DNA from 2 places in the Bradyrhizobium sp. 41S5 genome. Region 1 is predicted to be linked to the other one. Evidence: predicted binding sites of a transcription regulator. Region 1 holds the regulator's gene; the other holds the start of a gene.
The links. The regulator PhoB, encoded in region 1, activates phosphate uptake and scavenging genes when phosphate is short. The targets are predictions, from matches to a motif close to TGTCATNNANCTGTCAT.
Positions count from the first base shown of each region.

Region 2: a site for PhoB is predicted at 7,501-7,517, ahead of HAP47_RS12055 (glycerophosphodiester phosphodiesterase family protein). Genes of this name have one in related genera too.

Region 1 covers NZ_CP083721.1:1,028,961-1,044,008, reverse strand. Annotated here, with positions in the region: gene HAP47_RS04950 (Hsp33 family molecular chaperone) at 1-245, opposite strand, end outside; gene argF (ornithine carbamoyltransferase) at 441-1,367, opposite strand; gene HAP47_RS04940 (aspartate aminotransferase family protein) at 1,367-2,572, opposite strand; gene HAP47_RS04935 (GcrA family cell cycle regulator) at 3,059-3,571, shown strand; gene phoB (phosphate regulon transcriptional regulator PhoB) at 3,812-4,522, opposite strand; gene phoU (phosphate signaling complex protein PhoU) at 4,653-5,369, opposite strand; gene pstB (phosphate ABC transporter ATP-binding protein PstB) at 5,467-6,288, opposite strand; gene pstA (phosphate ABC transporter permease PstA) at 6,285-7,130, opposite strand; gene pstC (phosphate ABC transporter permease subunit PstC) at 7,135-8,124, opposite strand; gene pstS (phosphate ABC transporter substrate-binding protein PstS) at 8,351-9,361, opposite strand; gene HAP47_RS04900 (sensor histidine kinase) at 9,498-10,811, opposite strand; gene HAP47_RS04895 (lysylphosphatidylglycerol synthase domain-containing protein) at 10,896-11,951, opposite strand; gene HAP47_RS04890 (SelT/SelW/SelH family protein) at 12,296-12,523, opposite strand; gene HAP47_RS04885 (haloalkane dehalogenase) at 12,543-13,451, opposite strand; gene HAP47_RS04880 (TetR/AcrR family transcriptional regulator) at 13,448-14,038, opposite strand; gene HAP47_RS04875 (hypothetical protein) at 14,147-14,443, opposite strand; gene HAP47_RS04870 (OmpA family protein) at 14,446-15,048, opposite strand, start outside.
Region 2 covers NZ_CP083721.1:2,556,620-2,571,667, forward strand. Annotated here, with positions in the region: gene HAP47_RS12020 (FAD-dependent oxidoreductase) at 1-821, opposite strand, end outside; TPP riboswitch at 809-952, opposite strand; gene HAP47_RS12025 (lytic transglycosylase domain-containing protein) at 1,149-1,676, opposite strand; gene HAP47_RS12030 (hypothetical protein) at 2,056-2,250, shown strand; gene HAP47_RS12035 (ATP-binding protein) at 2,295-3,653, opposite strand; gene HAP47_RS12040 (response regulator) at 3,656-4,393, opposite strand; gene HAP47_RS12045 (PRC-barrel domain-containing protein) at 4,680-5,057, shown strand; gene HAP47_RS12050 (PRC-barrel domain-containing protein) at 5,405-5,920, shown strand; gene HAP47_RS12055 (glycerophosphodiester phosphodiesterase family protein) at 6,011-7,408, opposite strand; gene HAP47_RS12060 (HlyD family secretion protein) at 7,601-8,572, opposite strand; gene HAP47_RS12065 (ABC transporter permease) at 8,559-10,889, opposite strand; gene HAP47_RS12070 (HlyD family secretion protein) at 10,886-11,857, opposite strand; gene HAP47_RS12075 (hypothetical protein) at 12,482-12,784, shown strand; gene HAP47_RS12080 (hypothetical protein) at 12,945-13,097, shown strand; gene HAP47_RS12085 (ABC transporter substrate-binding protein) at 13,232-14,446, opposite strand; gene HAP47_RS12090 (DUF4403 family protein) at 14,582-15,048, opposite strand, start outside.

The DNA.
Region 1 (15,048 bases):
AACTTGACGGAGGAGCCGAGCAGCGTGGTGAGCACGATGGCCTCGCCGAGCAGCTTGCCGACCGCCGGCGGATAATCGTGCTTGTGCAGGATCTCGTCGAGCGCGGGGCCGAGCCGGGTCAGCCGGCCGCGCAAGTCCAGCGCGCCGACCTCGAAGGCGAGCACGGCATCGTCGACAGGAACCGCCGAGGGCGCGCGAATGGGCGTCTCGGCCTGGATTTTGATGTCGGGGGATTGTGAAACCATGGCGCTCTATCTGGGGTCTCGGACCATGAAATAAAGGGGTTCAGCATACCGGGAATCGACGTCGCCCCTGCGAAAGCAGGGACCCATAACCACAGGATTTTGTCGCGGCACGAGGTGTCTGCCCATGTGCCTTTTTCGCAGGCCGCGGCGTATGGGTCCCTGCTTTCGCAGGGACGACGGCATTGATGTCGTCGGCTACGCGACCGTGTCGAAACACCAGGCCAGAATGCCCTTCTGTGCATGCAGGCGGTTTTCCGCCTCGTCGAACACCACGGATTGCGGGCCGTCGATCACCTCGTCGGTGACCTCCTCGCCGCGATGCGCGGGCAGGCAGTGCATGAACAGCGCGTCCGGCTTGGCGAGCGACATCAGCTTGGCATTGACCTGATAGGGCTTCAGCACGTTGTGGCGGCGCTCGCCCTCCTTGTCGCCCATCGACACCCAGGTGTCGGTGACGACGCAGTCGGCGCCGCGCACGGCGGCTTCCGGATCGGTGCCGAGCATGATCGGCGCGCCGGTGGCCTTGATCCAGTCCCGCATCGGCTTCTTGGGCGATAGCTCGGGCGGCGTGGCGATGTTGAGATTGAACTTGAACCGCTCGGCAGCGTGCGCCCAGGAGGCCAACACGTTGTTGTCGTCGCCGGTCCAGGCCACCGTCTTGCCTTCGATCGAGCCACGGTTTTCCTCATAGGTCATGAGGTCGGCCATCACCTGGCAGGGATGCGAACGCCGGGTCAGGCCGTTGATGACGGGCACGGTGGCGTGGGCGGCGAGCTCGAGCAGCGCGTCATGGTTGAGGATGCGGATCATGATCGCATCGACATAACGCGACAGCACGCGCGCGGTGTCGGCGATGGTCTCGCCGCGGCCGAGCTGCATCTCGGCGCCGGTCAGCATGATCGATTCACCGCCGAGCTGGCGCATGCCGACGTCGAACGACACCCTTGTGCGGGTCGACGGGCGCTCGAAGATCATCGCCAGCGTCTTGCCTTCGAGCGGCTTCCTGCCCTTCTCATGCGCCTTCAGCTTCGCCTTCATGGCGGCTCCGGCTTCGAGCATGTTGCGCAGTTCGGCGAGCGGCAGCTCGTTGATGTCGAGGAAGTGACGGACCGGCTTGCTCATTATCCAGCCGCCTTCTTCGGCTGCGGCGCCGATAGCACAGAGCAGGCACGCTCGAGCGCCGTGATCGACTGGTCGATCTCGGCCTCGGTCACGATCAGGGGCGCCAGGAACCGCACCACATTGTCGCCGGCGCCGACGGTGAGCAGCTTCTCGTTGCGCAGCGCGGCGATCAGATCGCCCGACGGCACCACCGCCTTGACGCCGATCAACAGGCCCTCGCCGCGCACCTCCGACAGCACGCCGGGATAGCGGTCCACGACGGAAGCGAGCTTCTGCTTGAGCAGCAGCGACATCTTCTGCACGTGCTCGAAGAAGCCGGGCTTGAGCATGACGTCGAGCACGGCATTGGCGGCGGCGACCGCGAGCGGATTACCGCCGAAAGTCGAGCCGTGCGAGCCCGGCGCCATGCCGGCCGCAGCGTCCGCGGTCGCCAGCACCGCGCCGATCGGGAACCCACCGCCGAGCGCCTTCGCCAGAGACATCACGTCCGGCGTGACGCCGGTGCGCTTGTAGGCGAACAGCTCGCCGGTGCGGCCCATGCCGGTCTGCACCTCGTCGAACGCCAGCAGCAGGCCATGCTCGTCACACAGCGCGCGGAGCGCCTTGAAGAACGCCTGCGGCGCCGAGCGCACGCCGCCCTCGCCCTGCACCGGCTCGATCAGGATGCCGGCGGTGTGCGGGCCGATCGCCTTCTTGACCGCCTCGATGTCGCCGTGCGGCACCTGGTCGAAGCCGTCCATCGGCGGGCCGAAACCTTCGAGGTATTTCGCCGAGCCGGTCGCAGCCAGCGTGCCCAGCGTGCGGCCATGGAAGGCGCCTTCGAAGGTGATGATGCGGTAGCGTTCGGGATGGCCCTTGGAGAAGTGGTGGTGCCGCACCAGCTTGATCACCCCCTCCATCGCTTCGGCGCCGGAATTGCAGAAGAACACGAAGTCGGCAAAGCTCTGCTCGCACAGCCGCGCGGCAAGCACCTCGCCGTCCGGGCTCTTGAACAGGTTCGACATGTGCCAGAGCTTGGTCGCCTGCTCCTGCAGCGCCTTGACCAGATGCGGGTGCGCATGCCCGAGCGCGTTCACCGCGACGCCCGAGGTGAAGTCGAGATAGCGGTCGCCGTTGGTTGCGATCAGCCAGGCGCCCTCGCCGCGCTCGAAGCCGAGATCGACCCGGGCGAAGACGGGGAGCAGATGCGACGAGGCGTTGGTCATGGCGTTCACTGCCGGTTTGAAACCGTCAATCGCCGCGCGCCTTGACGCCTACGCAGCAACCGCCAGCTTCGGAAAACAAAACGGCCGCCTTTGCGGGCGGCACGTGCGGGACATTCTATGCGGCGGCCGGTAAGTGTCAATCGCCAGGAGCCGGCCTTTGCTGGCCTTCCTGCAATGCGAAACCAGCGCAATCCGGAGCGGTGGAAAAGCCTCACAGCAATGCTTAACTTTGCGGGAACATGTGGACGCACGGCCGCGGACTCTTGCGCCAGAGTCACGCCATATTGTAGCGTTTGGCCTGTCGGGTACGACATCTCGTGCGGCAGTACTGGACCCTCTAAGTAGCCTTCGTGTCACGCGTAAACGTTCGGGCGCAACACCGTGCCCGGCGAGGGCTAAGGGATTCTGGCCGCAGGGATATTTGTCCAGATTGGCTCGCAGCGCCGCTCCGATGAGTGGCCGGCGCCATGCGAAAGGAAGAATGCGATGACTGTATTGACCTGGTCCGACGATCGCGTCGAGCAGCTGAAGAAGCTCTGGGAATCCGGCCTCTCGGCCAGCCAGATCGCGGCGGAACTTGGCAATGTGACGCGAAACGCCGTGATCGGCAAAGTACATCGGCTCGGCCTCTCCGGCCGCGCCAAGGCCCCCTCCACGGCTGCGCCGCGGCAGCGCAAGGCCCGTCCCGCCCAGCACATGATGCGGGTGGCGCGCCCGGTGTCGCGCGGCAACACCGCGCTGGCGCACGCCTTCGAGGTCGAGATGGAGCCCGATCCGATCTCCTTCGACAACGTGGTGCCGATGAGCCAGCGGCTGTCGCTGCTCGAGCTCAACGAGGCCACCTGCCACTGGCCGGTCGGCGATCCCTCAAGCCCGGAATTCTTCTTCTGCGGCGGCAAGGCGCTCGCCGGCCTGCCCTATTGCGCGCATCACTCGCGCGTCGCCTACCAGCCCGCCGCCGATCGCCGCCGGCCGTCGGCCAAGCCACAGATCAAGTAAGCACTCGGGAAACTGCCTGGACTGCAAAAACAAATCCCCGCGAAAGCGGGGATTTGTTTGTGTGATCGTAGCGCGGAACTATCCACCAGCGTCGTCCCGGCGAAAGCCGGGACCCGTAACCCCGAATGCGTATTGTTAGAAAGCCGTCTGGCCGCGTGCCCATTGCGGCGGCCGCGGCGTATGGGTCCCGGCTTTCGCCGGGACGACGCCGTGTTGCGGCTTGAGGTTGCCATGCAGGCCTTACGGCTGCGGCTCGGCCTTCGCGAAGCGGTCGTCGAGCGCATAGCCGGCGCCGCGCACGGTGCGGATCGGATCCTGCTCGCGGCCCGGATTGAGCAGCTTGCGCAGGCGGCCGATGTGCACGTCGACGGTACGCTCATCGATATAGATGTCGCGGCCCCAGACGCTGTCGAGCAGCTGCTCGCGGCTGAACACGCGGCCGGGATGCTCGAGGAAGAATTCGAGCAGCCGATACTCGGTCGGACCGAGATCGATCGGACGTCCCGAGCGCGCCACGCGGCGCTTCTCGCGGTCGAGCTCGATGTCGCCATAGGTCAGCACGGTCGCAAGCCGCTCCGGGCTCGCGCGGCGCAGCAGGCCCTTCACCCGTGCCAGCAATTCCGGCACCGAGAACGGCTTGACGATGTAATCGTCGGCGCCGGTGGCAAGCCCGCGCACGCGCTCGCTCTCCTCGCCGCGCGCGGTCAGCATGATGATCGGAAGCTGCTTGGTCTCGGGCCGCGCCCGCAGGCGGCGGCACAGCTCGATGCCGGACAGGCCCGGCAGCATCCAGTCCAGTACCACGAGGTCGGGAACGCGCTCCTTCAGGCGGGTGTCGGCATCGTCGCCGCGCCCGACCGTTTCGACATCGTAGCCTTCCGCATCGAGGTTGTAGCGCAACAGTGTCGTCAGCGCTTCCTCGTCTTCGACTACCAGAATGCGTGCGCTCATCGGTTCAAGTTCTCTCTCTGTGGTGATCCGTTGCCCAGACGCAAACCGAAACGCTTACTTTCCTGAGCATAATCCCCGCGGAAACGACTTGTCGTGAAGACAATCCGGCTCCGCGCTCGCGGATCATGTCCTAGGTACCCGGCACAGTGGTGGCAAAATTGGTCATGTCGCCCTTCGGGCGCTTGTCGGTGATCTGCTGGCCCTCGATCATGTAGAACACGGTCTCGGCGATATTGGTGGCGTGATCCCCGATCCGCTCGATGTTCTTGGCGCAGAACATCAGATGTATGCAGAACGAGATGTTGCGCGGATCCTCCATCATGTAGGTCAGCAGCTCGCGGAACAGCGAGGTGCAGATCGCATCGACCTCCTCGTCGCCCTTCCAGACGTTCATCGCCGCCGGCAGATCGTGCGCGGCATAGGCGTCGAGCACCGACTTGACCTGCGACAGCACGAGGTCGGTCATGTGCTCCAGGCCGCGGATCAGCTTCAGCGGCTGGAAATCGCTTTCCAGCGCCGCGACGCGCTTGCCCATATTCTTGGCGAGGTCGCCGATCCGCTCGAGGTCGGTGGCCACGCGCATCGCGCTGACGATTTCACGCAGGTCGATCGCCATCGGCTGGCGGCGGGCGATCGTCAGCACCGCGCGCTCTTCGATGACGCGCTGCAGATTGTCGATCTCGATGTCGGCGGCGACCACGCGCTTGCCAAGCGCGACGTCGCGACGGATCAGCGCGTCGACCGACTCGGTAATCATCCGCTCGACGAGGCCGCCCATCTCGGCGACCAGGCGGGTCAACTCCTGCAGGTCGCTGTCGAATGCCTTGGCGGTATGTTCAGAAGCCATCGCTTGTCTCCCTCATGATCCCGAGGATCATGATTTGGTGTCCTCAGTTTCGCATGATCCGATCGGAAAACCGGTGCCCACTTTTCCGGATCATGCTCTAGCCGAACCGGCCGGTGATGTAGTCCTGGGTGCGTCGATCGCTCGGCGAGGTGAAGATCTTGTTGGTGTCGTCGAACTCGATCAGCTCACCGAGATACATGAACGCGGTCTTGTCGGAGACGCGCGCCGCCTGCTGCATGTTGTGGGTGACGATCGCGATCGTGTAGTCCTCGGAGAGCTCCTGGATCAGCTCCTCGACCTTGGCGGTCGAGATCGGATCGAGCGCCGAGCACGGCTCGTCGAACAGGATCACCTCGGGCCGCACCGCCACGGTGCGCGCGATGCACAAGCGCTGCTGCTGGCCGCCGGAAAGCGACAGGCCGGAGGCGTTCAGCTTGTCCTTGACCTCGTTCCACAGCGCGCCGCCGCGCAGCGCCTTCTCGACCCGGTCGTCCATCTCGGACTTCGAGATCTTCTCGTAGAGGCGGATGCCGAAGGCGATGTTCTCGTAGATCGTCATCGGGAACGGCGTCGGCTTCTGAAACACCATGCCGACCCGCGCGCGCAGCAGATTGAGGTCGAGCTTGGGATCGAGAATGTTGGTCTGGTCCAGCATCAGCTGACCGGTAGCGCGCTGGCCCGGATAAAGGTCATACATCCGGTTGAAGATCCGCAGCAGGGTCGACTTGCCGCAGCCCGACGGACCGATGAACGCCGTGACGCGGTTGGTGCCCAGCGTCAGGTTGATGTTCTTCAGCGCGTGGTGCTCGCCGTAATAGAAATTGAGGTTGCGCACCGTGACTTTCGGCGGCGCTTCCGGCAGCGGCGTATGCGGTGCAACGTGGCTCGGGTTACTGGTTGAAACGGAGAGCTCGGTCATTTTGCGGCCCTTTCGGCACCAAGGATACGCGCGCCGATATTCAGCGCGAGCACGGTGAATGTGATCAGCAGTGCGCCGCTCCACGCCAGCTCTTTCCAGTAGGCGTAGGGGCTCTGCACGAAGTTGTTGATGGTGACTGGCAGGTTGGCCATCGTCTTGGTCAAGTCCCAACTGAAAAACTGGTTCGACAGCGCGGTGAACAGCAGCGGCGCGGTCTCGCCGGCGACGCGGGCGGTCGCCAGCAGCACGCCGGTGATCAAGCCGCTACGCGCAGCACGATAAGCGATCCGCTTGATCACCAGCGAGCGCGGCAGGCCGAGCGCGGAGGCCGCCTCGCGCAGCGGATTGGGCACCAGCAGCAGCATGTCCTCGGTGGTGCGCAGCACGACCGGGATCACGATCACGGCGAGCGCGAGACTGCCTGCGATCGCCGAGAAGCCGCGCATCGGCACCACCACCGCGCCGTAGATGAACAGGCCGATGATGATCGAGGGCGCGCTGAGCAGGATGTCGTTGATGAAGCGGATCACCGAGGTGAGCTTGTCGTGCTTGCCGTATTCGGCGAGGTAGGTGCCGGCGAACAGGCCGAGCGGCGCGCCGATGCCGACGCCGATCACCGTCATGATGACGGAGCCGACGATGGCATTGAGCAGGCCGCCTTCGGTCGAGCCCGGCGGCGGCGTGTTCTGGGTGAACAGCTGCACGCTGAGGCCGGCAAGACCGTTGTAGACCAGAGTGAACAGGATCAGCGCCAGCCAGGTGACGCCGAACAGCGCCGCGCAGACACAGAGTGCGCGAATGACGATGTCGCTGCGGCGGCGGGATTTGTAGATCGGGTTCATAACGCTATTTCCCCGCTTTCGTTTCAAGCCGCATCAGCATCAGCCGGGCGCCGGCGAGCACGAAGAAGGTCAGGACGAACAGCAGGAGGCCGAGCAGGATCAGGCCGGACTGGTGCAGGCCGTCGCTCTCGGCGAATTCGGAGGCGATCGCCGCCGAGATCGTGGTGCCCGGCGCGAAGATCGACGACGAGATGCGGAACGAGTTGCCGATGATGAAGGTCACAGCCATGGTCTCGCCGAGTGCGCGGCCGAGCGCCAGCATGATGCCGCCGATCACGCCGACCCGGGTGTAGGGGATCACGACGCTGCGGACGACTTCCCAGGTGGTGCAGCCCATGCCGTAGGCGGCCTCTTTCAGCACCGGCGGCACGGTCTTGAACACGTCGACCGAGATCGCGGTGATGAAGGGCAGCACCATGATGGCAAGGATCAGCGCGGCGTTGAACAGGCTGAGATAGGACGGCGGCCCTGCGAACACCGCGCCCAGCACCGGGACGCCCTCGAACATTCGGATCATGAAGGGCTGGAACGTGTTGGCCAGGAACGGGCCCAGCACGAAGAAGCCCCACATGCCGTATATGATCGAGGGGATGCCGGCGAGCAGCTCAATGGCGATGCCGATCGGGCGGCGCAGCATTTGCGGGCACAGCTCGGTGAGGAAGATGGCGATGCCAAGACCGACCGGAATCGCGATCATCATCGCGATAACCGAGGTGATCAGGGTGCCGTAGATCGGGCCGAGTGCGCCGAGCACCGGCGGATCTGCCGAGGGCGCCCAGCGCTGCGTCCAGATGAAGGCTAAGCCGTACTCCTTCATCGCCGGCCAAGCGCCGACGATCAGCGACAGGATGATGCCGCCGAGGATCAACAGAACCGAAATCGCCGAGATACGGGTGATCCAATAGAAGGTGAGATCACCCAGCTTGAAGGCGCTGAGGGCCTTGGCGCGATCGTACGGTCCCGCGGCTTCCATCACATCGCTCTGAACAGCCATGTCTGCCACGCCAATCCCCTCATTACTATGTGAAAGCAACGCAAACCGCTACGCCCCGAAGCGATCTCTACTGACGCATTTGGCCGGGCGTCGTTCCGGCTTGCGCCTCCGGGGCGCGAAGCCGGGGCCCCACCCGCGCGTCTTGCCGCGGTGAGGGAGCCCGGGTCTCTATTGATCAACCTGTGCCGCCGGCAGGCGGCACAGGCCTTGTTCGAAATCGTTAGACTTAGCTCTTGATGTCCGAGGACCAGGTCTTCTCGATCTGCTGGATGACATTGTCCGGCATCGGGATGTAGTCGAGCTCTTCGGCCATCTTGGCGCCGTTCTTGAACGCCCAGCGGAAGAACTTGAGAGCTTCCTGGGAGGCCGCCTTATCCGTCGCTTCCTTGTGCATCAGGATAAAGGTCGACGCGGTGATCGGCCAGGACTTGTCGCCGGGCTGGTCGGTCAGGATCACGTAATAGCCGGGCGCATGAGCCCAGTCAGCGTTGGAAGCGGCCGCCTGGAACGCTTCGACCGTCGGCTGAACCGTCTTGCCACCCTTGTTGACCATGCCGGTGTAAGTCAGCTTGTTCTGCTTGGCGTAGGCATACTCGACATATCCGATCGAGTTTTTGGTCTGGCCGATGTTGCCGGAGACGCCCTCGTTGCCCTTGGCGCCGACGCCGGTCGGCCATTCCACCGCGGTGCCTTCGCCGACCTTGCTCTTCCAGTCAGGGCTCACCTTGGAGAGATAATTCGTGAAGTTGAAGGTGGTGCCGGAACCATCCGAGCGGCGAACCACCGTGATCGCGTCCGAGGGAAGCTTCACATTCGGATTGAGCTTCTTGATCGCCGGATCGTCCCACTTGGTGATCTTGCCGAGGTAGATGTTGGCGAGCGTCTCGCCGTCGAACACCATGTCGCCGGGCTTCACGCCCTCGAGATTCACCACCGGAACGATCGCGCCCATCACCATCGGCCATTGGACGAGGCCGTCCTTCTCGAGCTGCTCGGCCTTGAGCGGCATGTCGGTCGCGCCAAAGGTGACCGTCTTGGCCTGGATCTGCTTGATGCCGCCGCCGGAGCCGATGGACTGATAGTTCAGGCCATTGCCGGTGTCCTTCTTGTAGGCGTCAGCCCACTTCGAATAAATCGGGAACGGGAACGTTGCGCCCGCGCCGGTAATATCGGCAGCGAAGGCCGACGCCGAAGCGGCGACCAGGCCGGCAGCGACGATAGCTTTGATGAAATTCATGGGGTGGTCTCCATCTTGTGAGCGAAGCGCCAATTGCGCCCGATCGCGCTCACACCGGTCCATCTAGGAGCGGTCGGTGCCGCTTTTACGAAGGTTGGATGACAGTTGGATGACAGCACTAAGCGACTGAAAACGCTTAGCTTTGGGTCGGTAACGGGGTCTTCGGCCGGGGAAAACAGGCGGTAAAGGTCGCGCCATTGTTCGGCACGCTCTCGATCAGAAGACGCCCGCGATGACGGTTAAGAATATGTTTCACCAGCGATAATCCGAGGCCGGTTCCGCCCTGGTTACGGCTGTCGCCGACGTCCACCCGGTAGAACCGCTCGGTCAGCCGCGGCAGGTGCTCCGGGGCGATGCCGGGGCCGAAATCCCGTACCATGACACGGATTTCGGGGCTCCCCTCACCCGATGCGCTCGAAACGGTCTGATTGAGCGACACTATGACGCGGCCGCCCGAGGCGCCGTATTTGAGGGCATTCTCGATCAGGTTCTCGAACAGGCGGAGCAGTTCCTCGCGGTCGCCGGCGATCGTGACCGGGGTCGCCGGCAGGTCGACGTCGATCTCGACCTGGCGCTCGCTGGCCAGCACCTCGAGCCCGTCGGCCACCTGGCGGATGATCGGCACGATATCGATCGACGCCTCGGGCCGCACATGGGCCGACAACTCGACCCGCGACAGCGACAGCAGGTCGTCGATCAGCCGCGCCATGCGGGTGGCCTGGGTGTGCATGATGCCGAGGAAGCGCTCGCGCGCCCGGGCGTCCTCGCGCGCCGGCCCCTGCAGCGTGTCGATGAAGCCGGACAAGGCGGCGAGCGGCGTGCGCAACTCATGGCTGGCATTGGCGACGAAATCGGCGCGCATCTCCTCGACCCGGCGCAGCGGCGTCAGATCGTGGAAGGTCATCAGCATGCATTTCTCGGTGCCGCCGAACTGGGTCGGCACCGGCACCGGCGTAATCACCAGTTCCATCCAGCGATCGACCGGAACGTGGTCGGAGTAGGTGGCGCGGCGCGGCTCGGTGGTCGCGATCGCCTCGCGCAACGCAGTGATAATCTCCGGCGAACGCAGGGCAAATTGCGCCAACTCGTTCTTGCGCAGGGCCGGCGCCAGCTGGGCCGCGGCGGCGTTGAGATGGATGACGCGGCCGGCGCGGTCGAGCAGCACGGCCGGGTCCGGCATGCCGGCGACGACCGCGCTGACGGCGGTCGCCTCGACCGGATTGCCGTGGCGGACATCCTCGCGCGAGGTGCCGGCATCATGCAGCCGCCATGGCACCAGCGCCGCAGCCGCGATGCAGACGAACACAGCGCAGGCGCGCACCAGCGACAACTCGCCGAGCGCGACCACCACGCTCAATGCCAGCGCTGCGGCAAGCAGGATCAGCGCGGAATGGCGCAAGCGGTCGGGCCAGGGCGAGAAGATCGAATGCGGCGTATCGTCAATGGCCATCGCGGCGGCTTTCTTCCCGTCGGTTCATGTCTCGCCCAGGCGCGGTCAGATCGACCGTCCCTCGGGAGGCATCGGGCCGCGTCATCAGACCCCGGAGTCACCGCGCTTGCGAACCAGAACCGCCTCGTGGTGCGGCTCAGTGCGGGGCCCCGAATCAGTCTGCGGCAGCCGTTTGAGTCGGGCGCCGACGATAACCTCCCGAAACGTCAGCAAGATTACAGATATGACGAACGGCGCAATATAGTAGAGCAGCCGGAACAGCAGCATGCCGCCGAGCAGGTCCTCGCGGTCCATCTGCCAGAGGCCGACCAGCATGGCGGCGTCGAACACCCCGAGCCCGCCGGGGGAGTGGCTGGCGAAGCCGAGCAGGGTCGCCGACACGAAGATCACCGCGACCACGACGAAGCCGAGATTGGGCTCGTCCGGCACCAGCACGTACATCGCCAGCGCGCAGAAGCCGAGGTCGACGATGCCGATCGCGATCTGCAGCAGCGTCAATGGGCCGCCCGGCAGGGTCACCGTCCAGGGACCGCGGCCGACCACCCGGGGCTGGGTCCAGACCCAGACCACATAGGCGACCAGCGCAATGATGATGCCGAGCGCCAGCGCGCGGTTGAGCCAGGGCGGCAGCTGGTCGATGTTGGCTGCCGCTTCCGGATGATAGGCGATGCCGAGCCCGAGCACCGCGGCATTGCCGAGCCAGAAGGTCAGGCCGGCGAGAAAGCAAATCTTGGCGACGTCGATCGCGTTCAATCCCCAGGCCGAATAGATCCGGTAGCGCACCGCGCCGCCGGTGAAGACGCTGGCGCCGACATTGTGCCCGATCGAATAGGAGGTAAATGCCGCGAGCGCATTGATGCGATAGGGCACGTGGGCGTGACCGATCGCGCGCACCGCGAACAGATCGTAGAAGGTCAGCGTGAAGTAGCCGGCTGCGACGAACAGTCCCGCTAGCGCGATTTGTCGCGGCTCGGTGCTCTTGATGGCCTCGAGCACCTCATTGGTGTCGATGCCGCGCAGCATGTGATACAGGACGTAGCAGGCGATGCCGATGACGGCGATGCTGACGACAACACCCAGCCGATGCAGGATTTGCTTCTGGCGCAGAAACGCCATCGCCCTGCGTATTGCTTCCAGCATCTAGACCTCGAATTGCGATCCCGCGACGACGGCTCCCGGGCGAACCCCGCCGGCGCTTCGCTGTGCCCCGACCCATGTAGCGCGTTTTAAGCCGGAGTGGAATTCGTCAAACGACAATAAAACGCGCATCTTCAAGATATTAGGGATGATTCATGACAGCGGGTGCACAAATATGCGCGTTTCTCGCCACCTTCGACAAGACTTGACAGCGACGTGCGGCAGTTAGTCCGGCGAACGGCTACGCAAGGCCATCCGGGAAACTACGGGGAGCGAGAGCGACGCCGCAGCGCCTGCGCAGCGAAAATCGCCGCCGCGACGGCGATGAGACAAGCCTGCGTAGATTTTTATGCCCGTCCCGCAGCCACTGCGGTGACGATTTCGGCGGCATCCGGGAAATGCCCCTTGGCGCGCTTGGCGATCACTTTGCCGTCAAGCTTGACCTCGAAGACGCCGCCCTTGCCGGGCACCAGCTCTGCATCGAGCCCAAGGCGTTCGCGCAGCAGCGCGGCGGCCTCCCTGGCGCGCTTCTCGTAGCCGCAGGGACGGCAATAGGTGATCGAGAGATCGGTCATGGCGCGTTCTCCCATCCGCTCAGGCTGCAAGGTGCTGGGCGCTCGCGGCCTCGATGCCGGCGATCCAGCCGGCGACCGAGCGACCGATCGCTTCCGGATGATCCTCCTGCAGGTAGTGCGCACCGGCGCCGAGCTGGATGACCGCGCAATGCTGCAGCCGCGCCGCGAAATCGGCGGCAAAGGCCGGCGACACCAACGCGCCGGGCGAGCCGGTGAACAACAGCTTCGGATAGGTCGATGCTGCAAGCGCCGCGTGTGCCGCGGTCAGCGCCTGATAGACGTCGGCTGGCTCGCCCGCAATCGGCAGCTCGCGCGGCAGCATCAAGGTCGGCTTGCGGCTCTCGCGCGTCGCAAACGGCGCGCGGTAGGCTTCCATTTCCTCGTCGCTGAGCGTGCGCAGGATCGAGCCGGGCAGCACGCGCTCGACGAACGCATTGTTGTCGAGGACCATCGCTTCGCCGACGCCCGGCGTGCGGAATTTGCGGAACGTCTCCCGGGCGGCCTGGTGCTGGTGGAAGTCGGACCAGTCCCGCATCGGGCGGATGAACTCCATGAAAGCCAGCCCACGCACGAGTTGCGGCCGGCGCGCCGCGAGATGGAACGCGAGCGCCGTGCCCCAATCCTGGGCGACGAGATACGCCGAGGTGATGCCGAGTTCGTCGATCAGCGCGTCGAGATAGTCAGCCTGGTCGAAGAAGCGGTAGGCGATATCGGGCTTGCCGGACTGACCGTAGCCGATCAGGTCGGGCGCGATGCAGTGCCCGACCGGCGCCACCAGCGGCATGATGTTGCGCCAGATGTAGGACGATGTCGGATTGCCGTGCAGGAACAGCACGTGCGGCGCGTCGCTGCGCCCGGTCTCGCGATAGGCCATCGTGGAGGCGAGCACGGGCCGGTGATGCAGGCTGATCTCGTCGGACATCGTCATGACAACTCCTTGAACACGGTTTGGAATGCGATCGTCTTGAAACGTTCGAGCGCAGCCGCGCTACGTTCGACCTTCATGCGCAGCATCGCGCCCTGCCAGGATGCGAGCAGGAAATCGGCCAGCTCATCGGCATCGAAGTCGGACGCGATTTCGCGCTTGGCCTGGGCTTCGGCGATGCAGGCGGCGAACGGCGCGCGCCATTCCCGGAAGATCTCGTCGAGCTGCTCGCGCAGCATCTCGCTCGAGCCCGACGCCTCGAGGCTGAAGTCGCCGATCAGGCAGCCGCGGGTGAAGCCGTCATGCGCAAGCTTGCCGGTGATCAGATCGAGATAGCGCCGGAGCCTGTCGCGCGGCGGCAGCGTCGTGTCGCCGAGCGCTTCGGCGACGAGGCCGCGCACATAGAGGAAGTAGCGGTCGAGCACTTCCGACGCGAACAGCTCCTTCGAGCGGAAATGGTTGGTAAACGAGCCCTGCGGTGCGCCGGCAGCCGCGGTGACGTCGCGCACGCTGGTGCCGTGATAGCCGGTCCGGAACATTTCCTTCAGGCCGGCGTCGAGGATGGCATCGCGCAGAGAGGGTTTTGGCATGAGGCCATCTAATACGTACGTACGTATTGACGTCAAGCGACAAAAGGCGTGCGGCTCGCTCCGTGCTTGGCGACGCCACTCAGTCCTGCTGGGTTAAGGGTTTAGGGGTCAGCTCGCTGGCCTGCTGCGCGAAACCACCCAGTCGCGCAGCCAGGAGCCGATCGCGCTACCGACGAGATAGAGCGCGAACATGACCAGGAAGAGATCGAGCCAGTAGCCGAAACGGCCGGGCACGACCCGCGCAAACGATGCCGCGACCAGCGCGGCGGCAAGCAGCGCGAGCCAGCGGATCCAGACCTTCGAGACGCCCTGCGCCCGATGCACCACCGCGATCCAGCCCATGCCGAAGCCGAGCAGCGCCGCGCCGAGCAGCCAACCCCAGACGAATGTCGCGAGCACGGTCATCGCTACTTCACCACGAATTCGATGCGACGGTTCTGCGCCTTGCCATCTTCATTCTCGTTGCCGGCGAGCGGCTGCGTGCTGCCGTAGCCGATCGGCGTGAAGCGGTTGGCAGGCAGTCCGGCGCGCACGAGGTAATCGACCACGGCCCGCGCGCGGCGCTCCGACAAGGCCTGGTTGGCCGCCTCCTCACCGTCGCTGTCGGTATGGCCGGCGACTTCGATCGTCGCATTGGGACAGCGCATCGCGGTCTCGATCAGGCGGTCGAGCAGACCTGCGGAGTCAGGGACGATGTCGGCCTTGCCGGACTCGAAGCGGATCTTGCCCTTGGAGAGGATCTCGGAAAACAGCTGCTGACACACCGTCGGATCGACCGGCGCCGCCGCCGGCTTCACCGTGACCTCGGCCTTGTACTGCCAGCCCTGCGGAAAATCCTTGCCGAGCCCGTCGCGGATCTGGCCGGCCGCGGCATCATAGAGCGCATCGCCCGACAGCTTGACCTCGCGGTCCGACACCACGAGCGTCCCGGTCGACAGTCGCGACAGCGCGCCGAGCGCAGGCACCACCGCCGCCGCAAATCCCGAGGGAGCGCCGATGCTGGCCTTGAG
Region 2 (15,048 bases), 1.5 Mb from region 1:
CGCGCCTCGCCGAACGCCGGATGCACCACATAGGCGGCGCCGAGCAATTCCAGCGCCGAGCGCACGCTGACGCCGTTGTCCTCGGCCTCGATCGAGGTCGCGCCCAGCATGAAACGGCCGTCGCCGCGCGGGATCACGTAGAGCGGCCAGCGCGGATGGATCAGCCGCACCGGGCGCAACAATTCGACTTCCGCGGTCTCGATGACGATCATCTCGCCCTTGACGCCGCGCAGGCTCGGCTCGCGGTCGCGCGCGGCAAGACCGCGGCAGTCGATCACGAGGCCGTCGAGATCATCAGCCTCGGCGTCGCTGCCGAACTTGATGGCGCCGCCGGCCTTGGCGATGGCGGCATGCAGCCGCGGCAGCACGCGGCGCGGCTCGACATGGCCCTCGTCGGGATAGAACAGACCGTCACGGAAGCGGCCCTCGAGCGACGGCTCGAGTTCGCGGACGCCCTCCGCATCGAACCGGCGATAGCCTGACGTGAGGCGGGCAAAGCGCTCGAAATCGGCGCGGTCGCGCGGATGCGCCACCACCAGCGAGCCGTTGAACGGGGTTTCCGGAAAATGCTGCCGCCACAGGTCGAGCGAACGAATGCCGAGCCGCGAGATTACAGGCTCGGAGGCCTCCGCCTCGCACCAGGGCGCCAGCATGCCGCCGGCCCAGTGGCTTGTGGATTGCGTCATCGCAGCGTCACTGCGCTCATGCAGGGTGACGGCACGTCCGGCCTCTGCGAGCAACAACGCATGCCAGGCGCCGGTTATGCCTGCGCCGATGACGGAGACGGGGGAATCCCCCCGCGGTTGTGACGTCTGATACATCCCTGTCCCTTCGCCGGCATGACCCGGATCAGGTTCAAAGGGTCACCGCGGTCCCGAACTGATCGCCGTGATGGCGAAGTCCAAGCTTGCGGTATCTCAGCTCCTCCTTCGGAGCACCCCTCGGAACGCGCCTAATGTAGGCTGATGGGCGGATGTGTCAACTTGTATGCCAGGAGCGGCACCGCGGCGTGCGCAGAGCGCTCGTGCCTCGGACGCAGCCCAGCGCGACGGCGGTGCGCTGCTGAGCCGGGCCCATTCTTTCGAAACGCAGGTCCCGGCTCTGCGGAGCAACGCTTGCGTTGCAGCGCCTCCGGGACACGCAAGCACCTATTTGGGAGCCTGTTCCGGCTTTGGCTCGGCGGTCTCGGCCGACATTTGCTCTTGCTTGGCGAGTTCCTTCGGTGGCGCACCCGCGCCGCCATGCATCGCCTCCTTGAGGTGACCGCCGCGCTGCCGCTTTGCGACATAGTAATAGCCGCCCGCGAAATAACGCACGGCTCGGTCGAAATCCCCATTGGCGGCGCGATAGGCGCCGGCGAGGTATTTGACGCCGTATTTGAGGTTGGTCGCGGCGTCGCGCAGACCTTCGGCGGTACCGGTGTAGCCGACCCCGCGGGCGGTCGCGAGCTTGATCTGCATCATCCCGATGGCGCCGCCGCGCCCGATCAGCTGCGGATGGTACTTGCTCTCGCGGACGATGACGCGATGCACCAGTTCTTCCGGTACCAGGTTCGCCTGAGCTTCCGCCGCCACCATCGCCTCATATTGCGCCCGCGATTGTGCACGCGCGCTGGCGCAGGACGCCAGCACCGCGATTGCGGCGGCAAGGCAGCTAAGGGTCTGAAGGGTCTTCATCTCGGGTCGCCCGGGGTGATCAAACGCGCGTCGGTTCTGCGGTCTTATTGGTACGGCGAGCGGGCAGGAATGTGGCAGAACCTTCGCATCGGCGAAACGTTCTGCGTCCGTGATTGTCCGGGTGCGGGTGAAGCGCACGACGCGGTTGCGAAGACAGATGCTTCAAATTGTTTGCTTCAAACGTCGCAGCCGAAAATTGTCTCCGATCTTCTTGGCCGCCGATTTTCTCGGCCGCCCTTTGCCGCACGCTATCCACAGCGGATTGTCGTGCAAACGACTTGATGAAGGTTTACACTGCATCCAACGACAGACGCGCGTGTTGAGTCAGCACGTCTGTCCGTTCCAAAGCACGCAAAAAACAACATTCGGGAGATGCGCCATGGTCCGTCAGGACACCGGCTACATGCCTCGCGAAAATCCCTGCGCGCAATGCGGCAAGCCGATTGCCCGCCCCGATTGGGTGGAGCACAGCGAGGGGCGCACGTCGTTCCTGTGGAATTGCCGCGCCTGCAATTACCGCTTCGAGGCGATCGCGATCTACGACACAGCGCAGCTCACGCCGCTCGCCGCCTGATCCCTTGATTCTCGGTCAGCTCGTCGCCGATCAGATCAGCCTGATCAGGCCGCGGATTTCCGCGGCGATTGAAGCAGCTGCTGCCGCGCCGGCAGTTCGATCCGGACCACCAGCCCATGCGGCTTGCGATCGTGCAGCGACAGCGTACCGCCATGCGCGAGCACGATGGCGTTGGCGATCGACAGGCCAAGGCCAAAGCCTTCGGCCTCGTCCATGTTGCGCGCCTGGTCGCCGCGCACGAACGGCTCCAGCACGCTTGCCTTGTGTGCGTCCGAAATGCCGGGGCCGTCATCCTCGATGTCGATGACGAGGCGATCCGGCTTGACGTCGAGGCGAACGGCGACTTCGCCGCCGAAGCGCACGGCATTGTCGACCAGATTGGTGATGCTGCGATGCAGGTCGGCCGGCCGCGCGGTCGCCATCGCGTGCTGCGGACCTTCGTAGCTGACCTTGTGTCCCATGTCGGCGAACTGGTCGGTGACGAGGTGCAGCGTGCTCGCGATGTCGACCAGCGTCATCTCCTCGAGCTTGCGGTCGTTGCGCAGGAACGACAGCACCGATTCCAGCATCGAGCGCATCTGGTCGAGGTCGCGCAGCATGCGGTGGCGATGGGCCTCGTCCTCGATGAATTCGGCGCGCAGCCGCATCCGCGTGATCGGCGTGCGCAGGTCGTGGCTGATGGCAGCCAGCATCTTGGTGCGGTCGTCGATCAATGCCGTGATCCGCTCGCGCATCCGGTTCAGCGCCTTGGCCAGCGAGCGGATCTCCTCGGGGCCGCGTTCGGGCAGCGGCGCGGCGGCACCGTTCAGGCTGAAGGTCTCCGCGGCCTTGACGAAGGATGACAGCGGCGCCGTCAGCGCCCATGCCGCCCACAGGCCGAGCAGGGTGACGCTGATGACCGCGAACAACACCGTCATCATCCACGGCCCGCCCCAGAACGGCCGCATGTGCTGGTCCGGCATCAGGTTCGCGGCGAACATGGCGCCGTCGGGCAGGCGGATCGCGACGCGGCGGATATCGCCGTCACGCGACGTCCTGCCCGCCTCGCGCGGCAGAGAGTAGACGTGATAGCCGGCGCCGAGCCGGCGCAGCGCGTGCAGGCTCGGCGGGTCGGTCTCGGTGAGCGTGCCGGTATCGGCCGGCAGGTCACCGATCGCAAGCTGCGGGAAGGCTCTGATGATGTCGGCCTGGAGCCGCGGCCGCTCCGATGCCGGCGCGTGCCCGAGCAGTTGTGCGGCGGCGGCGAGCTGGGTGTGCCAGCGATCGGACGGCTCCGGCCGGTCCGGGCGATGGATCAGGAAGGTGGCGGTGATGATCAGGTGCAGCGTGACGATCGAGACGACGACCAGCGCCGCCATCTGGGCGCCGATCCCCCGCAGACTCAGCACGCGCGGCAGCTTCATGGTCAGTTGCTCGTGGCGGCAACCGCCTCCACCCTCGGAGTGAACACATAGCCGCCGGACCGCACCGTCTTGATCATGGTGGCTTCCTGCGGATCGGGCTCGATCTTGCGTCTGATACGGCTGACCAGCACGTCGATCGAACGCTCGAACGAGCCGGCGCTGCGGCCTTGCGTCAGGTCGAGCAGGCTGTCGCGCGACAGCACGCGGCCGGGCCGTTCGCAGAAGGTGCGCAGCAGGTCGAACTCGGCGCTGGTCATGGCGACGCGCGCCCCTTCAGGGTTGCGCAGCTCGCGCAGGCGGATGTCGATGCGCCAGCCGAGGAAGGTCAGGGTGGTCGCCCCCTCGATCGCGCTGGCGTTGCGCGCGGCGGCCTGCCGGCGCAGCACCGCGTTGATGCGCGCCAGCAACTCGCGCGGGTTGAACGGCTTGGCCAGGTAATCGTCGGCGCCCATCTCGAGGCCGAGGATGCGGTCGACGTCCTCGCCGCGCGCGGTCAGCATGATGATCGGCGTCTGCGACTCCGCGCGCACCTTGCGGCACAGGCTGAGGCCGTCCTCGCCCGGCAGCATGACGTCGAGTACCAGCAGATCCACGCGGTGATCGGTCATGGCCTTGGCCATCTCGCGGCCGTCGGAGGCGGTCGTGACATTGCAGGAATTGGTGCGGAGATATTTTGCGATGAGAGATCGCGTTTCGCGGTCGTCCTCGACGACGAGGATATTGGGCGCAGCCTCGGTCATACCGATCTTTTGTCTGTGATTCGGGTGAAACGGCTCAGGAATTTTGTTTCAGTGCATTTCTGGAATCTTACCCGGCACGATAAGTTAACAGGTCGGCGCCGTGGAGAAAAGTTATCGTTCCGTCATCAAGCCTAATCCATTGAAATACGGGCGGAAGTTTCCGATGCCGCACGTCGGTCGCGCGGCGCCATGGCGGTCCGAAAAAGGAGAGGACCGCTGTCCTATCCGACGCCGGAACCCGTTCCCAGGGCGACGCGTTGTTTCTCTTTCAGGCCAGGAGGATGAGATGGCTGTCGAGGTGGCGACAAGGCCGCATCAGCTCATTGCAAGCGATCGGGTCGAGGGCACGGCGGTGCGCCGCGCCAATGGCGACATGATCGGCCATATCGAGCGGCTGATGATCGACAAGATTTCGGGCAAGGTTTCGTACGCGGTGCTGAGCTTCGGCGGCTTCCTCGGTATCGGAACCAATCTGCTTCCGCTGCCGTGGGCCCGGCTGCACTACAATCCTAAGTTCGAGGCTTATGAACTCGACATCGAGGATGACGAATTGAAGCGCGCGCCGTCGTTCCGCGCCGACAAGGATTTCGATTGGGGCGACCGCTCCCAGGAAGTCGAGCTGCATCGCTTCTATGGCGTGCCGCCCTATTGGGGCGGCTTCTGAGCGCAACACGTCGCGCTCGATCAGCTTCCTTGGCGCGGGCGCGCTGCGACATGCGTGCGCGGATGATTTTGGGCAAGCGCGGTTCGCCGGGGCGACTTAGTGAGCCAAACGTCGTCACATCAGGGACTGCGCGTCCGGCGCAGTCGTGAGGCTCAACCGCAGCCTGCTTGAGAGATCACGATCGCTTTCGTCAAGCACCGCAACGTTCCATGCAACCCTCGGGTGCCGCACTGCTTCCGTGGCGTTCCCGGGCATTGGGGCGGCTTTTGAGCGCAGGCTGATTAGGAACGGTCACGCACATCACGGGTTCTCCCAGCATCGATTTTGTGAACTGAGGAGAGCGCATGATGTTGATCAAATCCATCGTTGCCGGCGTGGCCGGCTCAGCACTGCTTGCAACCGTCGCGTTTGCGCAGGCACCCGCCGACAAGGGCGACAAGATGGCACCGGCGGCGTCGACAACGGCCACGTCGACGACCTCGTACAAGGGCGACTGGCGCGCGTCCAAGGTCGTCGGCCTCAGCGTGTACAACGATAGCAACGAGAGCGTTGGCTCGATCAATGATCTCCTGATGGACAAGGATGGTGCCATCAAGGTGGTCGTGATCGGCGTCGGCGGCTTCCTTGGCGTCGGCGAGCATCTGGTCGCCGTGCCGCTCGACAAGGTGAAGTTCGTCAACGAGCCGGTCGCCTACACCGGTGCCTCGAACACCGGCAGCACGACCAAGTCGACGACCACCACCGGCGCTGCGCCCGCGGCGGCGACGTCGAAATCGAATCCCTGGTATCCGGATCACGCGGTGTTCAGCGCGACCAAGGATGAGCTGAAGGCGATGCCCGAGTTCAAGTACGCGACCGAGTAACGCGCGTTAGGCTGCCTGAAAGACGAATGCGCCCGGCGATGCCGGGTGCATTTGTCGTAAGGTGCATGAAATCCGCGTCTGTTGCCGGCATCACCAGCCCAGTTCACGCAAGTAAGCCGCGCGGGCGGCAACGCCGGTGTGGGTGAAATCGGTGAACACCCCATCCACGCCGAGACGGAAGAATTTCAGATATTCCAGGCTCGGGTCGCCGCGATAGTCGGCGGCGAGATACTTCTTCTCGTTGCGGAACGTGAAGACATGCACGAACAGGCCGCGCTTGTGCGCGTCGGCAATGACACTGGTGGCGTCCTGCGTCGAGGCGTCCGCCGTCGATCCCTTGTAGGGCTTGCCATCGGCGTTGCTGTCCTTCCACGGCGAGATCTTGTAGGGCACGATATAGGCCTTCCACGGACCGATGCCGTCGGCATAGGTCTTGATCTCTGCGAGACCCTCGGGCGTCAGCATCGCATCGAAGGTGCGGGAGTCCCCCGCAACCGTCCAGTCGTACGGGCGGGAATTGGCGATGTTGTTGAGCAGGACCTTGCCGGTCTTGAAGTCGACGCCGTTGCCGTCGATCAGCTGGACCTGCCTCGTCTCCAGTCCATGGCTGCGCATATATTTCAGGCTGCCGGGCTCAAAGCTCTGAACGATGATCGGCGCGTCCTTCGCGTTGAGGCCGTTATCCCTGATGATCTTGATCAGGGCATCCTCAAGCGGGTGGCTGCCGGGCGCGCCGCAGCCATTGGCGATCGCCTGGGCGTTGTTCCAGGTCGGGTTCTTGGTTTCCGGATAGACGGCGATCGAACGTCCCGTCGCCTTGCCCTTGGCTTTGGCTATGTCGATGATGTCCTGGAAACTGATGACCGGAAACTTGCCGTTGAACAGCTTCGGCCGTTCGTTGGCCGCATCATAGGTGGTGCCGGCGATCCAGGTCTTCAGCTCGTCCATCGTGAAATCGGTGATCGACCAATCATTGGTATGGTCGTCGCCGTCCACGATCAGCGCCTTCAGCACCGATTTGGGATCGGCCGGGTCGATGAGGTCGGTGAGATATTCGGCCGGCCCGCTGGTGGGTGTTTGCGGCCATTTCACCTTGGCGGGAACGCCGGGCGCGGTGCGCTTGCGTTTCGCGACTTCCGCATTGGTCTTCGCCACTTCGGCGACGTTGGTGTTGTCGCCCAGCCATGGATTGTGGCGTGCCACCAGCACGCAATCCTTGGTCAAATGCAGGTCCTCTTCAAGCGCGTCGGTGCCGAGGTCGGCGGCCAGCTCATACGATGCCTCGGTCTCCTCGGGCACCAGGCCCGGTACGCCGCGATGCCCGATCACGAGCGGCTGCTTGCCGTCGACGGTCAGGAACGGCTTGGCGCCGGCCGGCGCCGAGCCGGTTTGCGCTGATGCCATCGACGGCAGCAGGACCGCCAAGGCCGCCGCACCGAGCAGCATCGCGCCAACATGCACCTTCCGTCGCGAACGAATCTGCTTCACGGCCAAGTCTCCATCTCTTGCGTGGCATCGGGGAGATGCCATGAGGGCCGAGCCCAACAGGGCCGACGCTATTGTCTTCTTGTCGCAATCTTCTGACAGTCCGATGACCGTTGGACAAGGCGAGCAGACGAAGCTTCCGGGACGCGCCGGAGCGCGCAGGTCATCGCGGTTCGCGGCCGGGCGTTGTGCGCGTCAACGTTCGATCCGGACGCTCATGCCGGGTTCGAGACCTTCCGCGGCGCCTGCGGGGTCGAGACGCAGGCGCAGCGTGTTGCGGTCGTGATCGCCGATCACCCGCTCGGCCTGCCAGGTGGCGAACACCCCAAGCGGCCGCAACTCGGTGATGGCAGCCTTGGTGGCGGCGCCGGAACCGTTCTGTATCACGCTCACGGTCTTGCCCATCGCAAGACCGTCGAGATGGTCCTCGCGCACATTGAACGACAGCCATTGCTTGCCGGCTGCAGCAATCATCAGGATCGGCTGACCCGCGCGAACGTTCTCGCCCACTTCCGCGGCGATCACGCTGACCACGCCGTCGACCGGCGCGCGCAAGACCATCTTGTCGAGACGGCGCTCGAGCACTGCGACGGCGGCCGCGGCCGCCTGCACCTGCGCGTCGGCGATGGCGCGCTCCTCTTTGGTCGGCCCTGCGACGGCGGCATCGTAATTCGCCTGGGCCGCCGCCACGCCGGCGCGGCCTGCGGCAACGTCGTTCTCGGCCTGGTCGAGCGCCTGCTGGGTTTCAAAGCTCTGGCTCGCCAGCGTGGTGATCCGCTTGAGCTGGGTCTCCACATAGTCGAGCCGTGAATTGGCCTTGGAGATCGCGGCTTTCAGCGAGTCGATCTGCTCGCGGCGTACGCCGGCATAGACGTTGTTGCGGCTCGCCACCGCGGCGGCGAGCGCGGCCCGCGCCTGGTCCGCCTGTGCGCTCAACTCGACCGCGGAGAGTTTGGCGAGGACGTCGCCCGCGTGCACCTTGGCGCCTTTCTCGACCGCGATCGACACCAGCTGGCCGTTCACTTCCGGCTCGATCCTGACCTCGGTCGAGCGGACCACGCCGACGATTGCGGGGGCCGGCGTCGCGCGGCTCTCGGCATAGATCAGCGCACCCGCGACGAGCACAAGCGGGATCGCGACAATGGCGACGCGCCTAGCGTTGGGCATGTTGCTGTCCTCTCTTGAACACCAGCGCGGAGATTACGGCGAGCGCGAAATAGCCCAGGGCCAGACACCACAGCCTCAGCCAGTCATGCGAGACCTCCCAGATGCTGGCGCCGAGCTGGTTGATACGCACGAGGCCATCGATCGCCGAGTCGGCCGGGAACAGCCGGCCGAGCGCCGTGGCCGCAGGGGGGATGGCCTCGCGCGGCCAGGCGAAGCCGGCGGTGAAGAATTGCGGCAGGCTGGTCGCCAGCAGCAGGATGGTGGCGTTCTCCGGTCGCGTGAACCAGGCGCCGATCGCCTGTCCCAGGAAGCTCGTCGCCAGCAGGAAGACGGTCGCCAGCGCGAAGATCTGCGGCAGATGGCCCAGCGTCGAGAAGCCATAGATCCGCGGCAGCACGATCAGATAGAGCGCGAGCGCCGGCAGATAGATAGTCAGATGGGCAACGCCGCGCCCGAACACGCCCGCGACCGTGTTGCGGGAATTCGCCAGCGCCGTGCCGGTCAGCATTGCCGCGCCGATCAACAGCGTCTGTTGCAGGATCAGAATGAACGCCGCTGGGACGATGTAACTCGCATAGCCGCCGACCGGGTTGAAAATCGGTTGCAGCAGGACGTTGGCCGGGCTGAGGCTCGCGAGCTTCGCCTTGACCAGGCTTCCGTCGGCGCGGGCGCCCCGCGACACCAGTTCGGATGTCAGCGTGCCGATCGCGGTGGCGACGGCGCCTGCGGTCGACCGGAAGATGAACAGATAGGTGGCGTCGGCGTAGACCGGGATGTGCGCGGTGAGGCCCTTGAGCACGTCGCGTTCGGTGCCGGACGGGATCTGCACGGCGGCAAATGCATAGCCGCGGTCGATGGCGGTGCGTGCCTCTGCGAGGGTGCGGGCGCGCACCGTCACGCTCAATGTGCCGCTGGCATCGAGCGTCTCCACGACCTGGCGTGAGAGATCGCTGAGATCATTGTCGACGACCGCGATCGGCAGCTTGCGCAGGATCTGGTTCAGATAGGGTTGCGGATAATAGATGCCGTAGACCAGCGGCGCGAGGAACACCAGGCTGAAGGCACTGCGCGTTCCGAGCACGCGCCGCCACTCCGCCGCGAAGGCGCCGCCGACGCCTGCTGGCGCCGGCTCGCTCGCTGGCGGCTCCTCGGGCCGCGCTGTTGCAAACCAGCCCCGGCGCGTCAGGCTCACCATGCGCAGCAATGCGAGCGCGGCAAACAGCAGCGTGAGGCCTGCGAGCGCCGCGAAGGGAATTGCCGATTCCGATGCCGGCAATCCGCGCGCCGCTTGTCCCATCAGCACCGACATGTACCAGCGCAGCGGCAGGATCGCGCTCCAGACCTGCGCAAACGTATTCATGCCGATGGTGGGAAAGCCGACACCGGCATAGCCGAAGGCGGGGGAGGCGATCAGGCCAGCCAGTCCGAGCCCCGTCGCGAGGTCGCGGACCAGGAGCTGGAGCAGGGCGCCGAGCGACAGATAGGCGATGATCAGAAGCAGCCCCGCGGCGATGATCAGCAGCACGTCGCCCTTGAAGGGAATCTGCAACACGCCCTCGAGGATCAGCGGCTGGGCCAGCATGATCAGGATGAAGATCACGAACAGCGGCGCCAGTTTGCCGGCGAGCGCGGCGATCGGATCGCCGCCGGCGCTTTCGAGCCACTCCCGTGCGTTGCGGCGGCGGAATTCGGAGCCGACCGAATAGCCCGCGGCGAGCGTGATCACGACGTGGATGATCGTCGGCAGCAGCGCACGCAGCAGGAATTGCGCGTAGTTCTTCTGCGGATTGACCAGCGCGATGGTCTCTGCGGATAGCGTTCCCATCGACGCCGGGGCGGGGGCGGCGCGATTGGCGGGAGCGGCCGCGCTCGCGGCGGCGGACAGCACATCGTTCAGGCCCGACGATGCGATGCCGGCTGCCGTCAGGAATTGCTGGTTGTAGAAGCCGACGACCTGCGGGCGGCGATCGGCCTTCAGGTCGCGTTCGAAATTCGGCGGGATGAAGATCGCCGAAATCGCCTTGCCGGACCGGATGTCCTGTACGGCTGACGACAGCGAGCCGGAATCGTCGACGATTCTGAGACTCGGCGACGCCGCGACCTGCTGCGTCAACGCGCGCGAAGTATCCGACTTGTCGGTATCGACGATCGTGACGCCAAGGCCCCGGATCACCGGTTGGCTGAACACGGCCGTGAGCACCACGAAGGCGAACAGCGGCACGCCGACGATCAAGAGCAATGCCACGCGGTCGCGCAACAGCCACCGGCATTCGCGCTGTGCGACCCGCCAGAATCCGGGCTTTGAGGCCAGCCTCATTGGCGTGACCGCCAGTCGAGATAGGCGCTCATGCCGGGCCGCAGCTCAGGCACCGGCTGCACCGGATAGGCGCGGATCGAGAATGTCCGCAAATCGAAATCGCCGGTGGCGCGGGTCGCCCGCCAGCTCGCATATTCGCCCTTGGTGGCGATCAGCTTGACCTCGACCGTGACATGGCGGTCGTCGAGCGCCGGAATCCGGACGTCGAACTTGTCGCCGACCTTCAGGCCCTTCACCAGATCCTCGCGCAGATCGAAATGGATCCACAGGTCGCCGAGATTGATCAGCGTCACCAGCGGCACGCCCGGCGAGACGAACTCGCCCGGTTCGACATTGCGCTGATAGACTTGCGCGGCAACCGGCGCGTAGACCGCGAGCTGATCGATCACCGACTGGACGCTTTGAATGTCGGCTTCGGCTTTCTCGACATTGGCTTTCGCGATCGCGCGTTCTTCCTTGGTGTAGCCGTTGACCGCCTGCTCATAGGCCGATTTCGCCTGGTCGAGCCCGCGCTCGGCTTCGTGCAGCGCATCGGTGGTCTGGTCGAGACGGGCCTGCGGCGCGTTGCCTTGCTCGGTCAGTGTCTTGGCGCGATCGAAGGTCTTCTGCGCCAGCACCTGCGCGGCCTCCGCACGCTCCATTTCTGCCTTCCGCGCGGCAATGGTTTCCACTCGCGTTCCAACCATGACGTTGGCGAGCTGCGCGTCTGCAACGGCCTTGGCGGCGCGCATCTGGTCTTGCTTCGCAAGCGTTTCCGGGTTGTCGATGCGCACCAGGACGACGCCCGCCGCCACGTTCTGGCCGCGCTCGACCGGGATGTCCTTGACCCGTCCGTCGACGCGCGCGGCGATATCGAGCCGCGTTGCATCGACCTCGCCCTGCACGAGCAGCGGCTCGGGCCGCAGCAGATAGTAGACCGAGAGCGCAACGATGATCGCTGCAACGACGCCGACAATGATGGCCGGCATGCGCGTCGCGGCGTGCGCATTGTCCTGGCCTGCTGCCTGTGGTGGCTCCGACGTGCTTCGGCTCTCGTTACCAGAAGGTGACACGTCCATAGCTGACCCCACATTGGCTCACGACCAGGATAGTCATTCACTATGGCGTGGATGTTAAATCCTGCCAACCTCGGCCGCCTGTCCGATCCGGCTCGAATTTGACCGAAGCAACCGCCTCCGGTGCGATCGGCGCGATCTCGCTTCGATGTGCGCCGCATCGAGGCGCGGTTGCATGCACAATTCCAGCGGCGGCGGGATTGGCGCCGTGCATCGGCCGGACCCTTTGAAGCGCGCGGAGCCCGCATGCTCGCTGCATGTGACCGGCCATGTTGCCGTGGCGTTGAACCTGGGTTCCGCCGAGGTTCGCGCCTGCGACCGCCAGCGTGCCCGCTGACTTTCGCGCCGCTGCCGCGTGGCCCGAGCAGGCCGCCATTGCGGGCCGCGCATGGCATCGCCGGTCACACGGATATTTGAAGCCCGCGCCCGAATAAATCGTATCCGATTAAATCGGGATACTTGAAGACCGGTCGTGCGATGCCTTTATCTGGCGCGAGCGAATTAATCGTATGCGATGTAAATCGCGGGAGCGTTACCATGACTACCAGGATTTCCCACGTCGCCAGGACGTTCAGAACGACGCCGTTCAGAACTGTCGCGCTGGCTGTGGCCCTGTCGGCCATCACGGCGACGGCGGCCTCGGCCCAGGCCGCGATCTCCGAGCCGGCCGCCTACCAGGCGCTGTATCCGTATCGCGACGTGCTCAATAACGGCGCGCCGACGCCCGCGGCTAGGCTGGTGTTGCTGCCGCCGGCGGTGCTGCAAACGCTGCAGGCGCAGGAGAGCGGCATCGGCGTCGTTCACGTGCCGCGCCGCAGTGCGCATCGTGCCGGGCGCTGAGGCCCAGCAAAGAGGATGTGCGTCGATCGCCCCACATCCTCAAACCGGATCAGACCAGCTCTCGCGTCTGTGATTGAATGATACCAATCATTCTATTGATCGCCGGCGCCGCCCGACTACGTCGAAATAGAGTGGCTTCCCCTTATGACGGAGACGTTCCATGACCAAGCAGATCGACGACCTCTCAAGGTACTATCGCTATGAGCTCGTGCACGGCGACCATGCCGATTTCATCGCCTATCAACGCAATCTGGGTGACGGCGTCTGGCAGACGTATTCGACCTGGATGATCCCGCGCGCGAATGGCGAATAGCGCCGGCTGACGAGGGCGATTACCGGGACTTGCCGCGGAATAAAGAAAAATGCGCCCGGTGGCGGCCGGGCGCATTTCTTGTTGGCCGTCATCGGGCGCACATCCGGGCGACCCGGCCCGCGGCAGCCTGCAGGTCAGTTCGACTTCACCAGCGGGCAGCCGCCCTTGTCGAGCGGGCGGAACGCTTCGTCGCCGGGCACGGTGGCGATCAGCTTGTAGAGATCCCACTCGCCCTTGGATTCCTCGGGCTTCTTGGTCTCGAACAGGTACATGTCGTGCACCATGCGGCCGTCGATGCGGATATGGCCGTTCTTGGCGAAGAAGTCGTTGACCGGCGTCTTGCGCATCTGCTCCATCACCTTCGGCGCCTCGTCGGTGCCGATCGCCTCGATCGCCTTCAGGTAATGCATGGTCGCCGAATAGAGGCCGGCCTGGATCATGGTCGGCATGTGGCCGACCTTTTCGTTGAAACGCTTCGAGAAGGCGCGGGTCTCGTCGTTCATGTCCCAGTAGAAGGCGTCGGTGACGATCAGGCCCTGTGTCGCCTTCAGGCCCAACGCGTGGGTGTCGGTGATTTCCATCAGCAGCGCGATCAGCTTCTGGCCGCCCTGGGCCAGGCCGAACTCGGCGGCCTGCTTCAGCGCGGTGGTGGTGTCGCCGCCGGCATTCGCCAGCGCCACGACCTTGGCCTTGGAGGCTTGCGCCTGCAGCAGGAAGGACGAGAAGTCCGACGAGTTGAGGGGATGGCGCACGTCGCCCAGCACCTTGCCGCCGGTCTCCTTGACGACGTTGGCGGCGTCGCGCTCCAGCGCCATGCCGAAGGCGTAGTCGGCGGTGACGAAGAACCAGGTGTCGTCGCCGCGCTTGACCATCGCCTTGCCGGCGACGTTCGACAGCGCGTAGGTGTCGTAGGTCCAGTGCACGGTGTTGGGCGAGCAGGCGGTGCCGGTGATATCGGAGGAGCCGCCGCCGGAATTGATGTTGATCTTGTTCTTCTCGCGCGTCAGCGCCGAAATCGGCAGCGCGACCGAGGAGGTCGGCACGTCGAGGATCGCATCGACCTTCTCGTTGTCGTACCAGTTGCGCGCGATGCTCACGCCGACGTCGGGCTTGTTCTGATGATCGGCCACGACGACCTGGATCGGCTTGCCCTTCACCTTGCCGCCGTAATCTGCGACCGCCATCTCGACCGCGGCGACCGAACCCTTGCCGGTGGCGTCCGCATAGAGGCTCGACATGTCGGTGAGCACGCCGAGCTTGACGACGTCGTCGGAGATCTGGGCGTTCGCCGCGGTGCCGGAGACCGCCAGCGCGAGGCCGGCCGCTGCTGCGGCCAAGAGCGATTTCATCGTGTTTCTCTCCCTGATTTTTCGTTCGAGGTTGCTTCCACGGGGCACCTTCTATCCGGTGCGGCAACCTGTCGCAAAGACGACTTTTTGGGCATGCGTAGGGCGCGCGGCGGATGGAACGCCGGGATTCGCGCCCTACAGCGCCGGCAGCGCGGTGAGGGCGGCCTTGATGGTGCCGTCGGTCTCCACGATCACCCGGAGCGTCTTCGAATCGAACGCGATGCCGGCGAGGCGGATGCTGTTGACGTCGGCGTCGACGCGGATGCCTTCCTCGTTCTTCTGCAGGTCGGCGATGGCGGCGGTGATCTTCCGCTGCGCGTTGGTCGCGAATGGCTTCAGGTCGACGACCAGCCGGTCGGCGAGCGCCTGCTGCAAATGCGGGATCGCCGCCCGCGCGGCGGCGCCGAGCAGGCCGAACGCGGCTTCGGACTCGACCGCCAGCTCGACATCGGCGAGCCGCAACGTCTGCGCCGCCTGGTCGAGCCGTGGCCGGCCCCAGATGTGCACGGTCGCCTCGGCGCCGAGGCCGAAGAAGCTCTTCTTCTCCTTGGCGTGCACCAGAAGCGAGATCAAAAGCCGGTCGCTGGAGGCGGCGATGCTCG